2 linked regions of the Fulvivirga ulvae genome follow. The protein of the gene in region 2 interacts with the protein of the main gene of each other region in a pairwise test. Links are inferred from orthologs where the notes say so. Each region holds a gene or a part of one and is shown on either strand. Other genes may lie near its edges.

What was found.
Region 1: the proteins of rpe (region 2) and eno interact in binary tests that used the Escherichia coli proteins (3 or more experiments, as listed by UniProt). The link is inferred for Fulvivirga ulvae from one-to-one orthologs.

Annotation. Positions count from the first base shown.
Region 1 is NZ_CP089981.1:3,208,678-3,217,183, reverse strand. Bases 5,586-8,506 are described here. They hold eno (phosphopyruvate hydratase), read right to left. Parts: upstream 7,723-8,506; coding sequence 6,448-7,722; downstream 5,586-6,447. Other genes in these bases: LVD17_RS13555 (FtsB family cell division protein), read right to left, coding at 6,038-6,328; LVD17_RS13560 (hypothetical protein), read right to left, coding at 5,586-6,041. In the rest of the region: LVD17_RS13585 (M42 family metallopeptidase), read right to left, coding at 1-991; LVD17_RS13580 (SDR family oxidoreductase), read right to left, coding at 1,004-1,702; LVD17_RS13575 (acyl-CoA carboxylase subunit beta), read right to left, coding at 1,707-3,296; LVD17_RS13570 (Ppx/GppA phosphatase family protein), read left to right, coding at 3,465-4,397; LVD17_RS13565 (Ldh family oxidoreductase), read left to right, coding at 4,444-5,520; more of LVD17_RS13560, read right to left, coding at 5,517-5,585. UniProt on the Escherichia coli protein: Catalyzes the reversible conversion of 2-phosphoglycerate (2-PG) into phosphoenolpyruvate (PEP). It is essential for the degradation of carbohydrates via glycolysis.
Region 2 is NZ_CP089981.1:5,415,384-5,423,692, reverse strand. What follows is about bases 2,805-5,528. They hold rpe (ribulose-phosphate 3-epimerase), read left to right. Parts: upstream 2,805-3,701; coding sequence 3,702-4,355; downstream 4,356-5,528. Other genes in these bases: LVD17_RS22820 (TonB-dependent receptor), read left to right, coding at 4,376-5,528; LVD17_RS22830 (S8 family serine peptidase), read left to right, coding at 2,805-3,677. In the rest of the region: LVD17_RS22840 (DUF1571 domain-containing protein), read right to left, coding at 195-899; LVD17_RS22835 (hypothetical protein), read left to right, coding at 1,340-2,041; more of LVD17_RS22830, read left to right, coding at 2,082-2,804; more of LVD17_RS22820, read left to right, coding at 5,529-6,736; LVD17_RS22815 (penicillin-binding protein activator LpoB), read left to right, coding at 6,746-7,336; LVD17_RS22810 (COG3014 family protein), read left to right, coding at 7,470-8,309. UniProt on the Escherichia coli protein: Catalyzes the reversible epimerization of D-ribulose 5-phosphate to D-xylulose 5-phosphate.

The sequences.
Region 1 (8,506 bases), 2.2 Mb from region 2 along the record:
CATCTTTATGTGCAGTTTCTACAGTAGTATGCATATACTTTAAGGGTAATGATATTAACGCTGAAGCCACCCCGTCATTGGAATAAGCAAAAGCATCTGTATCTGTGCCGGTAGCTCTGGAGGCAGCTGCCCTCTGGAAAGGTATTTTGCTGTCATTAGCAACCTCTATTATCATCTTAAGCAAATTATTTTGTACTGCAGGCCCATAAGTAAGAACTGGCCCCTTGCCAGCCTTCTGCAAACCACTCTCAATCTTACTGTACATAGGAGAAGAGGTCTCATGACACACGTCTGTAACGATCGCAAGGTTAGGCTTTATTCTTTCTGCTATCATTTCTGCACCTCTCAAACCAACTTCCTCCTGGACAGCATTTACTATATATAACCCAAATGGGAGTTCTTTTTTCTCCTCCTTCAGCCTTCTGGCTACTTCAGCGATCATAAATCCTCCAATTCGGTTATCCAGGGCACGACCAACCAGAAACTTCTGATTTAATTCCATTAATTCGTCATCAAAAGTCATGACACAACCGACATGCACGCCAAGTTCTTCAACTTCGGTTTTACTTTGACATCCAACATCTACGAAAATGTTCTTCATCGATGGCTTCTCTTCATTTTCTTTATTCCTCACATGAATTGCCGGCCAACCGAAAACACCCTTCACAATGCCTTTATCTGTATAAATGTTAACTCTTTTTGAAGGAGCTATCTGGTGATCTGACCCACCATTTCTGGTCACATAAATATACCCCTCATCCGTAATGTAGTTAACAAACCATGAGATTTCATCTGCATGTGCTTCAATCACCACCTTATATTCAGCCTCAGGGTTGATTACACCAACAACAGACCCATAGGTATCCGTAAAATAACTATCAATATATGGTCTGATATATTCCAACCATATTTTTTGCCCTGATGACTCAAAACCTGTAGGTGATGAGTTGTTCAAATATTCTTCTAAAAATTCTTGACTCTTCTTATCCATTATCTAAATCTGTTAAACTGACCGTGTTAATCCTCCATCAATTTTGATATTCTGCCCAGTGATATAAGCTGCTTCATCTGATGCTAAAAAAGCTACAGTCTTTGCTACTTCTTTTACAGTACCTGCTCTCTTCAAAGGAATACTTTGAAGGATCTTGTCATCAACATCATAGCTATCAATAAACCCAGGAAGTAGATTATTCATTCTTATATTATCTCCAGCATACTTATCGGCATATAACTTCATATAGCTGCCAAGACCAGCCCTTAATACCGAAGAAATAGGAAAACTGGCGGACGGTTCAAAAGCAGCAAAAGTAGAAATATTTACAAAAACTCCCCCTCCCTGTCGTTGCATTATGGGCGTAACAAGCTTAGCCATTTTGGAGACATTCAAAAGCACTAGGTTCAGCCCATGATGCCAGTCCTCTTCAGATAATTCCAATAAGTCTCCCTTTGCAGGGTGGCCTGTATTGTTAATAACAACATCTATTCTACCAAACTCACCCAGTGTTGTATTTACCAGTTTCTTTAAATCTTCTTTCTCCGTCACCGAACCTTGCAAGCCCAATCCCCCGAGTTCGGCAGCCAGATCAATGGCACCCTGAGATCGTGACATTAGGACAACACTATAACCCTGATGAGAAAGTTCGCGGGCGCATGCCGCTCCCATGCCTTTTCCTGCAGCTGTTATTATTGCAACTTTACTCACTATATTAAAGGGGAATGTTACCGTGTTTCTTTTTTGGTAACGTTGCTACTTTATTCTCGAGCATTTTAAACGCCTTCATAAGCTTGGCCCTGGTTTCTTCGGGCATAATCACCTCATCAATATACCCACGATGCGCTGCTCTATATGGATTTGCAAATTTTTCCGTATAGTCATCGACTTTTTCCTGGAGTTTAGCCTCCGGATCTCCGGCCTCAGCTATCTCTCTTTTGAATATTATTTCAGCAGCTCCCTTAGCACCCATAACGGCAATTTCGGCCGTGGGCCAGGCATAATTCATATCTGCCCCAATGTGCTTGGAGTTCATCACATCATAGGCCCCACCATAAGCCTTGCGGGTGATAACAGTAATCCTTGGAACGGTTGCCTCACTAAAGGCATAAAGGAGTTTTGCACCATTTGTTATAATGCCGTTCCACTCCTGATCAGTTCCCGGCAAAAATCCAGGTACATCTTCAAGAACCAATAAAGGAATATTAAAACAATCACAGAACCTGACAAACCTTGCTCCTTTTGTACTGGCATCAATATCCAATACACCAGCCAGGGAGGCCGGCTGATTCCCTACGACTCCAATACTTCTGCCTCCAATTCTGGCAAAACCAACAACAATATTCTCAGCAAAATTCTTATGAACCTCCATGAAGCTATCAGTATCTACCAAGGCTTCTATCACTTCTCTCATATCATAAGGCTGGTTAGGATTATCAGGTATGATATCATTAAGCGCCTGTACAATCTCGTCCGAATCACTCTCATAAGCATCTACCGGAGCATCATCCTCACAATTTTGAGGCATGTAACTAAGAAGTTTCTTAATATCGTTAATACAGGCTACTTCATTGGGGCATGCAAAGTGAGTAACACCGCTTTTAGAGCTATGAGCACTGGCTCCACCCAGTTCTTCCGCTGTAACCGTCTCCTGAGTTACTGTTTTAACAACATTAGGCCCGGTAACAAACATGTAAGATGTATTTTCTACCATAAGTATAAAGTCCGTAATTGCCGGAGAATATACAGCTCCACCTGCACAAGGCCCCATAATAGCCGATATTTGTGGTACTACTCCGGATGCCAGCGTATTTCTGTAAAAAATATCTGCATAACCTCCAAGAGAAACTACTCCTTCCTGAATACGTGCTCCGCCAGAGTCATTCAACCCGATTACCGGAGCTCCATTTTTCATGGCCAAGTCCATGATTTTCACAATCTTCTCCGCGTGAGTCTCAGAAAGAGACCCTCCAAAAACGGTAAAATCCTGAGAAAACACATATACCAACCGGCCATTTACAGTACCGTAACCGGTAACCACGCCATCACCCGGGTAATATTCTTTATCCAGACCAAAGTCCTTACAGCGGTGCATCACAAACTTTCCTATCTCTTCAAACGAACCTTCATCAAGAAGCAAATGCACACGCTCACGAGCGGTTAATTTGCCCTTTTTGTGTTGAGATTCTATTCTTTTCTCTCCACCTCCAAGTAAGGCTTCTTTATTTTTATCCTTCAAAAGAGTAAACTTCTCTTTTTTGGTTGGTAATGTGTAGATAGGCTTTTTCTGTTTGTTATTCTCCATTCCTTGATGTTTTTATGAGAATTTCAAAGATAAATAAATTGGAACGGATTCAAGTGTTTATCAACTTTTTTCAACCAGCTATAAGTGTTTGGAAAAATATCTTCGTAGCATATTTGCTATGCCACCTGATTACTATTCATTTCTTTATATTTGGCTAATTTTTTTATTATGGAAGAAAACATTGGAATTATTGATTGCGGGACAAACACTTTCCATTTACTCATAGTCAGGCAAGATGACTCGCAGTTTCAGATGCTTCATAAAGAAAAAGTTTCCGTAAGGATTGGAAAAGGTGGCATCAATCAAAATCAAATACTGCCGGATGCCATTGAACGGGCGACAAATACAATCAGGCATTTTAGTGACATCCTGGATAAGTTTGCAACTGACCGGATATTTGCTTTCGCAACGAGTGCATTCCGCAATGCTGCTAATGGAGAAGAGGCCAGAAAGGCTATTTTGGATAAAACAGGCATCGATATTAAAATAATCTCCGGTGTAGAAGAGGCGGAGCTAATTTTCAGAGGTGTTAATTTTGCTTTGGACATTGGAGATAAGCCTGCACTAATTATGGACATCGGAGGAGGAAGTGTTGAATTCATTATCGGCCAACGTAATAAAATATTTTGGAAGCAAAGCTTTGAGATCGGAGCTCAGCGGCTCCTTGACCTGTTCCATACAACAGACCCAATACAATCTGAAGAAATAACGGGACTGGAAAATTACCTCAGATCAAACCTGGGTGAGCTTCTTGAACATATTAAAAAATATCAAACAGATACACTAATTGGTTCTTCCGGCACCTTCGATACACTAAGCGATATTTACTGCGAGCAAAGGAGTATTATAAAAGATGAAGATGCCAGTGAGGTCCCGCTGTCATTAGAAGGATACTTCAGGATACACCATGATCTGCTCACAATGACCAGAGATGAGAGAATGGCCATACCTGGTATGATAGAGATGCGGGTGGATATGATTGTTGTGGCTTCATGCCTGATCAATTTTCTGCTTAAGCAACACCACTTCCGTGAAATAAGAGTATCTACATATGCATTAAAAGAAGGTGTACTGGATCAGGTACTTGATGGGCATTTTTAAATTATACACTCGCATATTCAGATTATAATACTAATTTTGCCGCCTTATGGAGGAAATATTTTTAGTTGACGAACTCAGGGATTTTACCATCAACACCTTTCTGGCTATTGGCTGTTCACAAGAAGATGCAGAACTGGCCAGCGATGTACTTATTAAGGCGGATCTCAGGGGCATTGACTCACATGGCATTGCAAGGTTAATAGGTTATGTAAGGCTATGGGAGGCAGGCAGGATAAATCCCACACCAAAAATCAAAGTAGTCCATGAAACCCCAAGTACAGCTGTAATTGATGGTGACAGCGGGCTGGGATTGGTAGTGGCACCACAGGCAATGACCATTGCTATGGATAAAGCTGATAAAGTAGGTACCGGTTGGGTTTCCGTTAAAAATTCGAATCACTTTGGTATCGCTGGATATCATGCTATGATGGCGCTGGATAGGAACATGGTCGGCATGGCAATGACCAATGCCAGTCCATTGGTGGCACCAACTTTTGCCAAAGAGCGTATGTTGGGAACGAATCCAATTGCCGTATCAATCCCTTCAAAAGAGCAGCCGCCATTTGTAGCTGACCTGGCAACCACGACAGCGGCTAATGGAAAATTGGAAATCCTGCAAAGAAAGAATAGTGAGGCTCCCTATGGCTGGATACAGGACAAGGAAGGGAATCCCTCAAAGGATCCGCATGAATTGAAAAATGGCGGCGCTTTACTGCCTTTGGGAGGAGACAGGGAACATGGTAGCCACAAAGGCTATGCCCTTGGTTCCATTGTGGATATATTCTCCGCAGTATTTTCAGGGGCAAATTACGGCCCTTGGGCCCCTCCATTTGTAAGTTTCCTGCCATTATCAGACAATCCGGTGGGTGAAGGGTTGGGACATTTTCTTGGTGCTATGCGCATAGATGCTTTCAGACCAGCCAATGAGTTTAAATCTCATATGGATAACTGGATAGCCCGTTTCAGGGCAACGGAAGCCATAGAGGGAAAAAAAGTATTGATACCAGGAGATCCAGAAAGAGAAATGGAGGCTATTAGGTTAAAAGATGGTATTCCGTTGAATATTAATGTTGTGAAAGACCTTAAATCTGTAGCAAGCAAGCTGAAGCTCAAACAACTTTAGAAGGAGAAATAAACTCTGAATACCCAAGGTGAGTCATACGGACTGTCATTGCCGTATGTAAGATCATACATAGCTAATAAATTGATTGCACCTCTGTTACCTATGGGTTGCGATATACCACCTCCCAGTAAAAATCTGGTAGCACTATCCCTGTCATCCTGATCATCAAGAAGATTTGAATCAAAATTTATATAGTCGTACTCCGCTTGTGCAAAAAATTGATTAATACTGTAACGTGTGAAAACATTCCCTCCCCAAAGGTTATCCGATATATCGTAGTTTTTGAGTTTGATATACTGATAAGTAACTCCAACACCAGCGGACCATTGCTGGGTAATCATGTAACCTACAATTGGAGACAAAGAGATATTTGTTTGCTGATTACTCCCTGAAAAACCCAAGCCTCCTCCAAAGAATATACGTTCACTAAAGCTGGGGCTATTATCAAAATCCACATCTTTCTGAGCCAATGCCAAAGTAGCAAAGCCGCAAAACAGTATCAGGGTAATGAGTTTTTTCATTTTTCTTCTTCGACAACTACAAACAAATCTTCGGACTCTTTTTTCATATAATACTTCTCCCGGGCAAATTTTTCAAGCAACTGATCATTACTAAGCAATTCCTCCCGATCCTTTTTAACTTCCTCGATTTTCTGCAAATAATATGCCTTTTCATCCTCCAGGGTTTCCAGCTGATTCTTCAACTTTATTTGAGAAACCAGATCATTGGCGTCAATGAAGAGCATCCATATCAGGAAGAAAAAACTAAATAAAAAAAAGAAGTTCTTTGTGATTTTAGGGAGTTTCATAGCCACTGTAGTTAAAAAAATATATATCCTTAAGTTAAGAAGATTTTTTTGAAATATTAAAATAGAAAAAGGCTTCCTGTACACTATAACGTAACAAGAAGCCTTTAGTCTAATTATATTTAGAAATTTCTCCCAGGAAAAATAGCAGTTTCTCCCAGTTCTTCTTCGATTCTCAATAGTTGGTTATACTTAGCCATTCTATCTGATCTTGAAGCTGAACCGGTTTTAATTTGTCCGGTGTTTAAAGCTACCGCGAGATCAGCAATAGTATTATCTTCAGTTTCTCCAGAACGATGAGACATTACACTCTTGTAAGAATTCTGTTTTGCAAGATTTACCGTATTGATTGTCTCTGTTAATGATCCAATTTGATTAACCTTTACAAGAATTGAATTGGCAACTCCCTGATTGATACCCTCTTGAAGTTTTTTAACGTTGGTAACAAAAAGATCATCTCCAACCAACTGTACCTTTTTCCCTATTTTTTCAGTTAATTTCTTCCAGCCATTCCAATCATCTTCCTCCATACCATCTTCAATTGAAATAATAGGATATTTGCTTACCCATGACGCCCAATAATCAACCATTTCATCCGAAGATAGTTTTTGACCAGTTGAAGCAAAGTTGTAAACCTTGTTTTTAGTATCGTAAAACTCCGAAGATGCTGCATCCATAGCGATAAAAATATCTTCACCAGGTTTATATCCAGCCTTTTCGATGGCTTTCAAAACTACCTCAATGGCTTCTTCATTAGATGTAATATTAGGAGCAAAACCACCTTCATCGCCTACATTAGTAGATAAGCCTTTACCTGACAAAACTTTTTTCAGATGATGAAACACTTCTGTCCCCATTCTTAACGATTCAGAAAAGGTATCAGCTTTTACAGGCATCACCATAAACTCCTGAAAATCGATCGCATTATCAGCATGGCTTCCTCCGTTTAAAATATTCATCATAGGAACAGGAAGTGTATTTGCATTCACTCCTCCTATATATCTGAAAAGTGACTGGCCCGACTCTTGCGCTGCCGCTTTAGCAATTGCCAACGAAGTACCGAGGATAGCATTAGCTCCCAGTTTAGCTTTATTTTCAGTACCATCTGCTTCAAGCATGATCTTGTCCAGCAGATTCTGGTCATAAACTGAAAAACCAATCAGCTCTTCGGCTAAGATACTATTTACATTATCAACGGCCTTTAAAACGCCCTTGCCCATGTAAATCTTTTTATTACCATCTCTCAATTCTACAGCTTCATATTTACCAGTAGATGCCCCTGACGGTACAGCTGCTCTTCCCAGAATACCATTTTCTGTTACTACATCTACTTCTACTGTTGGGTTTCCCCGGGAGTCAAGGATTTGCCTTGCGTGGATACTTTCGATTAAACTCATGATCTATTATTTAGATTTTATTAATTCAACAAATTCATCAAAAAGATAACGTGAATCATGAGGACCAGGGGGAAGCCTCAGGATGATATTGTACAGAAAATGCCTTCCTACCCTTCACCTTAATGCCTGCTACTGTATGGTCATTCAAATGTATATGTGTTGCCTCAACTATTTCAGATGCTTTTACATCTTCCTCTGAAATAGAGAACCCATGATTTTGTGATGTCACTTCACAAAGCCCGATTGTCAAATTCTTAATTGGATGGTTCAGTCCTCGATGGCCGTGGTGCATTTTATAAGTAGATACTCCACAAGCCAGAGCTAATATCTGATGGCCTAGACATATGCCAAATAATGGTTGATTATCCGCCAGTATATCCTTTACTGTATCCACTGCGTATTGCATGGCCGCAGGGTCTCCCGGACCATTTGAAATAAAATAGCCATCCGGAGCCCAGGTTCTCATTTCTTCATAAGAACTTCGCGCCGGAAAAACTTTACAATAAACTCCTCTGGATGCAAGGTTACTCAATATGCTTGTTTTGACTCCTAAATCCAACACGGCCACCTTAATCGGGGACTTCTCGTCCCCAATAAAGTAACTTTCCTTCGTAGAAACGAGTGATGACAACTCAAGCCCCGCCATTGACGGAACTTTTTCCAATTCAGCCTGAAGATCCTCTCCCTTTAATTCAGATGAGATTATAGCATTCATCGCACCCTTACTCCTGATGTGCCTAACTAACATTCTAGTATCAATATCAGCAATACCCACAACTTCATT
Region 2 (8,309 bases):
GCAAGTGAAATCTTGTTTTTTTTAGTCATTAATAACATCCCTGAGAGGATACTCTCATCCACTAATTTATGCCAGGGAGTTATGATTTGAATTTCTTAACTTAAGTAAGTTTTGTTATAATGAACTAAATTTCAATATGTTATGATCATGATAGTGAGAGGTAGTTGTAACATTGAGACAGGTGTAATACCTGTTTAAAAACCGTACTCCGGATAATCTTCAGAAAACTCGGAGTCCTTTATAACCGGATTGATCTTAATATCTGAAAACTCGTAATGTTCGTATAAACCTTTGTCATCATAGACCTTCATTACCAGAGGTACCATAATTTGTTTATCTATTACCAGCAACATTTTTGGAGAGTAGTCATTGGGAATGGTAATGACCTGTCCTTCGGAGACATCGTAATAGTCTTCAATACTCTTATTGGCTTCAAGGATCATATGACTACTGAGCATGTATTTGTCGGCAATTGACGAAATTGTTTCATTACGGCCAACGGTATAATTTGAGTATTTAAAGTTTGGGTTTTTAAATTCCACCTGCCAGCAGTTCTTGTTTTTCCAGGTAGTAGATTCCAGTGAGGTTAAGCTATGTATCTGCGACTGATACTTATTAAACAAATGTTCAAGTATTGCTACCACCTGATCATAGCCTGCATCATGAATAGTGTGATGTTGTTCTTTTCTCATTCTGCTGCCATGCGGGTCGAGCTTAAGGTTGAGCCAGGGAAAGCCGTTCGGGTTGATAAGGGCCGAATGATCCCCCTCTTTAAATAACACCTCCAAACCATCGTTAGGATATTCCTGCCTCGTATACACCTTAAACGGATTTCTCTGGAGCTTCACAAAAGAGGTTTGAGAAGTCATTTTTCCTTCAATGCGCTCCATCTTTTTCATTCGGTAAATGAGTGTTTTTATTTCCTTGGTAGCTAAAAACATCTTTTGGGTAACCTCAGGGCCGGTGAGTGTTTGACCGTGAGATATAAAAAATGGTGAACTCAGAAAACAAAAGGCAGTAATAAAAAGATTGAAATTTATAATCACGTAAAAGAAATTTAAAGTATACTAATCTATAATTTGATTTAAAAAATGCAGATTTCAAAGAGGTATCTAAGGATTATTAACACAAACATCGATAGTACTTGAAAAGTTGAAATTATATTTAATTAATTATCTTCCGCTAAATCAAGGACATATAATTAACTGAAACGTTTCCATTATAGACCGATATTAAAAACCGGCATAATTTGATTTGCGCTATTCTTACCATATATCCATAGGTTTGGCAGAGTTTAATTATATTTGAATAGTGTGATGCTGAAAAAGACAATTACTATATGAATAAAAACTGTTCTTTGCTGCTTGTATCCCTTTTGCTGGCCTTTTGGGCCTGTGACACTGATGAAGTGGAACCTGATGAGGAGCGCCTTGGGGCGGCCTTTTTTCCATTGAAGGTAGGGTTGTACAATATCTATGATGTAGAGAACATCGATTACAAAATAACAGGAGAGGTACTAACGTCGAATTTCCAAAGAAAAGCAGAAGTTGTAGACTCATTTAGTAATCAGGCAGGTACAATATCATATATAGTGCATTATTCAACCCGGGAAACCGAAAATGATTCCTGGGAGTTTTCAACTGCATGGACTGCCCGAAAAGATGGAAACCAGGCAATTCTTATTGAAGAGAATATTCCCTATATAAAAATTTCCTTCCCGGTCGAAAACGGCAAAATTTGGAATGGAAACGCATTAAATGCCCTGGATTCCAATCTGTATGAAATGGATAGCCTTTACAGCCGGTATATAACTCCCGCTCAGGATACCATAAAAAGTACACTGACCGTAATACAGGGAGATAATCAGGATTTTACTGTAGAACTGGACAGGCGATTTGAAATTTACGGACTCAACATCGGGTTGGTATATAAAGAAGATATATCCTTACAGTATTGCACAGATACCGACTGCCTCGGGCAACAGCAGATAGAAAGTGGCCATGAGTACAGACAATATCTGATTGATTATGGAGGTGAGTAATGGAACTGCCCAGTCCCGGCCGGTAAAATAGTATGACAACATGTTGAAAAAACACCCGATATTGATAGTATTTGTTCTTCTCAGTCTCAGCCTTCGGGCTCAGGTAAACAGATACGTGGTTTTTTTTAGTGACAAAGCAGGCACGCCATATTCAGTAAATGTGCCTGAGGCGTTTTTATCTGCCAGAGCCATTGCCAGAAGAGAGGCACAGAACATACCCGTAACTAACGCTGATCTTCCTGTGGACCCCGATTATGTGTCAGGAGTAAATGCTACGGGAGCGGAAGTATTCTTTACCACCAAATGGTTGAATGGAGCTCTTATTCAGGCTGATGCAGGTGTGATCAGCTCAATAGAAGCACTGGCTTATGTGGACTCAGTAGTGTATGTTGCACCAGGCTCAAAGCTGAGCTCTTCAGGCAGGTTGTCAAAAGTTGAAGAAGAACTTCAGGTCGAAGAAGTTACAGATAATCAATTGGGTATGCTAGGGCTTGATCTGCTACATCAGGAAGGTTATCGGGGTGAGGGGCTGATCATTGCCTTTTTTGACGGCGGTTTTAAAGGTGTGAATACCGTAGATGCCTTTCAGCATATTTATGATGACCACAGGCTGCTATATACGATGAACCTTGTGGAGAATAATGATAATGTATATCAATACAGCACCCATGGTACAAGGGTTTTTTCGGCAACTGCAGCATTTTTAACAGATGCCTACGAAGGGAGTGCATACAATGCAGACTTTATGCTGTTTGTTACCGAAGATGCAGGCTCCGAATATCGAATTGAGGAATATAACTGGCTGATTGCGGCAGAAAAAGCTGACAGTGCCGGCGTTGATATAATCAATGGATCTGTTGGGTATTTTGATTTTGATGACGCAGGCATGAACTATACCTACGAAGACATGGATGGTAAAACCACTATTATCAGCCAGGCAGCTACATTTGCTGCCGATCGTGGGCTGCTGATAGTAGTGAGTGCCGGAAACGAAGGCAATAAAGCATGGAAGTATGTAACAGCACCTGCCGATGCCCAAAACATACTTTCCGTAGGCTCTGTCGATGGCAATGGACAGATCAGTAACTTCAGTTCCCTGGGGCCAACTTCTGATGGTCGAATTAAGCCGGAAGTTATGGCGTATGGTGGCGGAACCTCAGTGATCAATGATTTTGGGAGCATTATTAATGGTGCCGGTACATCCTTTGCAACACCACTTATTACCGGGTTGGCAGCCTCTCTTTGGCAGTTATATCCTGATCTTTCAAATAAAGAGCTGATCTCGTTCATCCTTGAGCACAGCAGCAATACTGATACACCCAATAACCAGTATGGCTACGGAATCCCCAGTTACCGGTTCATAGTATCAGGCGCGGAGCCTGAAGAATCGTCATATTTTTCGATATACCCAAACCCTGTAACCACGGATTTGCTGAATATAAGATTGAAGCAGCGCATGGAGAATGTAAGTATCCGTATATACAATGTTACCGGGCAGTCCGTAGGAACTTACGAGATTACACCCTCCGCATCCATGACCGCCACCATTTCACTGGGAGAACTAAAAAAGGGCATTTACCTTCTTGAGCTTCATTCCAGTCAGGGAGTGGAGAGTTACAGAATAGTGAGATACTAAACCATATTTTTCTATCTTTGCGGCATGGATAAACCAATAATAGCCCCATCAATATTGGCAGCAGATTTTGCCAATCTGCAGCAAGAAGTTGAAATGCTTAATGAGAGTGATGCTGATTGGATTCACATTGATATAATGGATGGAATATTTGTTCCTAATATTTCCTTTGGGATCCCCGTAACAGAAGCGATCAGTACACATGCCAAAAAGCCTCTGGATGTACATTTGATGATCGAAAAGCCTGAAAATTATGTGGAAGCTTTCTATAAAGCAGGAGCTGCTTCCATATCGGTTCATTATGAGGCTTGTCCTCATTTACACCGTAACCTGCAACAGATAAAAGATCTGGGATGTAAGGCGGGCGTGGCCATTAACCCCCATACTAATGTACAACTGCTGGAAGATATTATCCATGATATTGATATTGTATGCATGATGTCAGTCAATCCCGGTTTTGGCGGGCAGAAATTTATAGAGCACACGTATGCCAAGGTAAGGCAGCTAAGAGAAATTATTGTTGACGCCGGAGCGCACACACTTATTGAGATCGACGGAGGTGTTAATCAGCAAAACGCAAAACCCCTTCTGGATGCGGGAGCCAACATTCTGGTAGCAGGAAGCTTTGTGTTTAAATCTTCTGATCCCAAAGACACAATAACCAGCCTGAAGAACGTTTAGTCATCAGCGAAAGTCACTGGATGAAATTTAAACTGATATTCTCATTTTTTGTACTTGTTACCCATGGACTATGGGCACAAACCGGAAAGGTTAATGGTATAGTTCAGGATGAAAAGGGCAGTCCTCTTACAGGGGTGAATATTCAGCAGGAGGGTTCATCCACAGGTGTATTTACAGGAAAAGCTGGAAATTACGCTATTGATATTGATCCGGGAGAAGCGGTTACACTCTTATTTACCCATGTAGGGTACACACCTGAAAAACGCTCTGTAACGGCCAAAGCAGGCGAAACAATTCAGCTTAATGTGACTTTGACTGAAACAACCGAAGTGCTCACAGGAGTACAAATTGAGGGAGAAAGGGACAATAGGGATGAAGTAAGTGTAACCCGGATTAAACCCAAATCACTTGAAAGCCTGCCTACTGCTTTTGGGGATTTCAATAAAGTACTGACTACACTGCCCGGCGTGGTAAGCAATAATGAGCTTTCTTCAACATATTCGGTTAGGGGAGGAAGTTTTGACGAAAACCTTATTTACGTCAATGATATTCCTGTTTACAGGCCATTTTTGATTAGCAACGGGCAGCAGGAGGGCCTGAGTTTTGTAAACAGTAACCTTGTTGAATCAGTAGAGTTCTCCGCCGGTGGCTGGCAGCCCAAATACGGAGATAAGCTCTCATCGGTATTGAATGTAGATTATAAGAAGCCTTCTGAATTTGGAGCCTCCCTGACTTTAGGCTTGTTGGGAGGTACCGCCCATGTGGAAGGCGCCACCAAATCGGAGAACATTACTTATGTGGCCGGCGTAAGGCACAAGTCAGCCCAATATTTGCTTAACACGCTTGAAACTCAGGGTGAGTACCTTCCTAAGTTTACAGATCTTCAGGCTTATATCAATTTTAAACTTGATGACAGAACCTCATTAGGCGTGTTAACATCATATGGCCGAAACCGCTACTTTGTAAAGCCCCAGAGCAGGGAAACGGAATTTGGCACATTTGACCGTTCTTTCAGGCTTTTTGTAGGCTTTGCAGGCCGCGAAATACTTGAGTATGATACCTACCAGGGGGGGGCGAAATTAACCAGAAAATTATCTGACAGGTTCAGGTCCGAACTCATAGCTTCCGGAGTTTATGCCCTGGAGCGGGAGTATACAGATGTTGAAGGCGCCTACAGGTTATGTGATGTTGATAAGAATCTGGGGTCAGACACTTTTAACGAATGCGTTTACATCAGAGGCATAGGTAGTAACTACGACTACGGGCGTAACAACCTTGAAGCTAACATTATCAACCTTGAGAATAGAAATACCTATACTGTCAATGACAAAAATACTCTTGAATTCGGACTTGGCTACTCATATCAAAATATTGACGATCAGCTTAATGAATATACTTTCAGAGACTCTGTTGACTTTGTAATTGACATTGAGTCCCTGCAGGCTGATAATGAGATTTCCAGTGAACAGTACACCGGACATATCCAGCACACGAGTGACCTTACAAAGAGAATTACTACAACCTATGGTGTAAGACTCAACTACTGGACACTTAATGAGCAGCTACTGGTGAGCCCGAGATGGCAGGTCTCTTTCCGCCCAGGTTGGGTGCGGGATGTGGTATTCAAAGCAGCAGCAGGTGTTTATCAGCAGCCTGCCTTCTATCGTGAACTGCGGGATCAAAATGGAGAGCTAAATACGGACCTGAAAGCCCAGAAATCAATACACTTTATTGGAGGAATGGATTATAACTTCAAATGGTGGGGCAGGGACTTTAAATTTATTGGTGAGCTTTATTATAAAAGATTGAGGGATGTTGTCGCGTATGATATTGATAACGTTAAGGTACGTTACTATGCAAATAACAATGCAAAAGCTTACGCTACCGGACTTGACCTTCGGGTAAGCGGTGAATTTATAGAAGGTACGGAGTCGTGGTTTAGCCTTGGGCTTCTTAATGCACAGGAGGATGTAGACGGTGATGGCAGAGGGTATATCCGGAGACCTACCGATCAGCGGTTGAATATAGCCGTATTCTTTCAGGATCATTTACCTAACAATCCAACTTTCCGGGTCAGCCTGAATTTGTTCTTCGGTAGCGGCCTGCCATTTGGCCCTCCGCAAAATTTTGAAAAGAGAAACGTATTTAATGGAGATACGTATAGGAGACTGGATATTGGCTTCTCAAAACTCTTTTACCTCAATAGGGAAAAGTATGACGAGGAGCGACAACTGATGCTAAGTGCAGAGATACTGAATGTATTGGCGGTGTCCAATGCTATATCTTATACCTGGGTTACAGATGTGAGCAATAACCAGTTTGCCGTGCCCAATACATTATCGGCAAGGTTTTTGAATGTAAAGCTTTCTATTAAAATTTAACTGTTAAACATGAAAAATTCACTTAAGAGCATTTCGTATTTATTAATGATCGGACTGGTAGCCTTTGGTTGCTCTCAAAGATCCGTTACCCGGGTAAGCCCAGACCAGCAGATCGACCTTAGCGGACGCTGGAATGATGTGGATTCCAAAATGGTGGCTAATAAAATGGTACAGCAGTTTCTGAATAGTCCGCGCTACCAGCAATATGCCAGTGATAATGGAAAAACACCGGCTATTATCGTTGGTTATATCAAAAACAAAACAAGTGAGCATATCGATTCTGATAACTACATCAAAAAATTTGAGCTTGAAATATTTAATTCTGGCCTTGCCGACCTGGTAGAGTCTCCTGAATTCCGTGAGAAGCTGAGAGAAGAAAGAGCTGATCAGCAGGAGTTTGCATCTCCGGAAACTGCAGCCAAATGGGGTAGAGAGTACGGTGCTGACCTGATGCTTTTTGGCACCATGACTTCTGAGACTGATACTTATAATAAGAAGAAAGTAGTTAACTATATTACCACCCTTTATCTTACTGATATGGAAACCAATAAAAGGGTTTGGTATGGTCAGGAAGAGATCAAAAAATATATAGAAAACTAAAATTTAGTATTCCATCTAACAATATATCACGGCAGATCATTGCGTAACCACTCCGGAATTTTGATCTGCCGTGAAAATAACCTGCCATCAGGCACCCGTTTGTCTATTTAATCATGCTAGCTTCACTCTTTGAATGATCAATTTATATAAGAGTTTAATTTTCAGTATTTTATTGCTATTTACTTCATGTGCTACCTATTATGAAGTCAACCGCGAGTTTAACGCCAGTTTTGAAAAGGGCAGGCTCGAAGAGGCTGATAATGTATTGGCCAGAAAAGAGAAGAAAATAGAAAAAAGTAAAGAACGTCTGCTTTACTACCTGAACAGGGGAGTGGTACTCTCCCTGCTGGGTGAATACAGGGAGAGCAATGAGTATCTGGAAAAGGCCTACCTCTATACAGAAGATTATCGAACCAATTATTTAAACGAGGCAGCCGCCATGTTGAGTAATCCGACGTTTACTGCCTACCGTGGCGAGGATCATGAAAACCTGATGGTATTATACTATAAGGCACTTAACTATTTAAAACTTGGTGAGTATGATAATGCCCTGGTAGAATGCCGGCGACTTAATATTAGGCTCAACCAGCTTAGTGACAAATATAAAAGTGAAAAGAAGTATCAGCAAGATGCATTCATCCACACCCTGATGGGCATTATTTACGATGCCAAGAAAGATTATAACAACGCCTTTATCGCTTACAGGAATGCTCTTGACATCTATCGCAATGATTACCAGGAGATGTTTAACGTGCATGCCCCCGGACAGTTAAAGGAAGACCTGCTGAGAACAGCCTACCTTACAGGTTTCATGGATGAATATGAGCTATTTAAAAAGGAATTTGGCATGGAAGACTATAAATACGAGCCAAATGACGGAGGCACACTGGTTTTTTTCTGGAACAATGGACTTGGCCCTGTTAAAAGTGAATGGAGCATCAACTTTGCTGTCTTACACGGTGCTGGCGGGGTT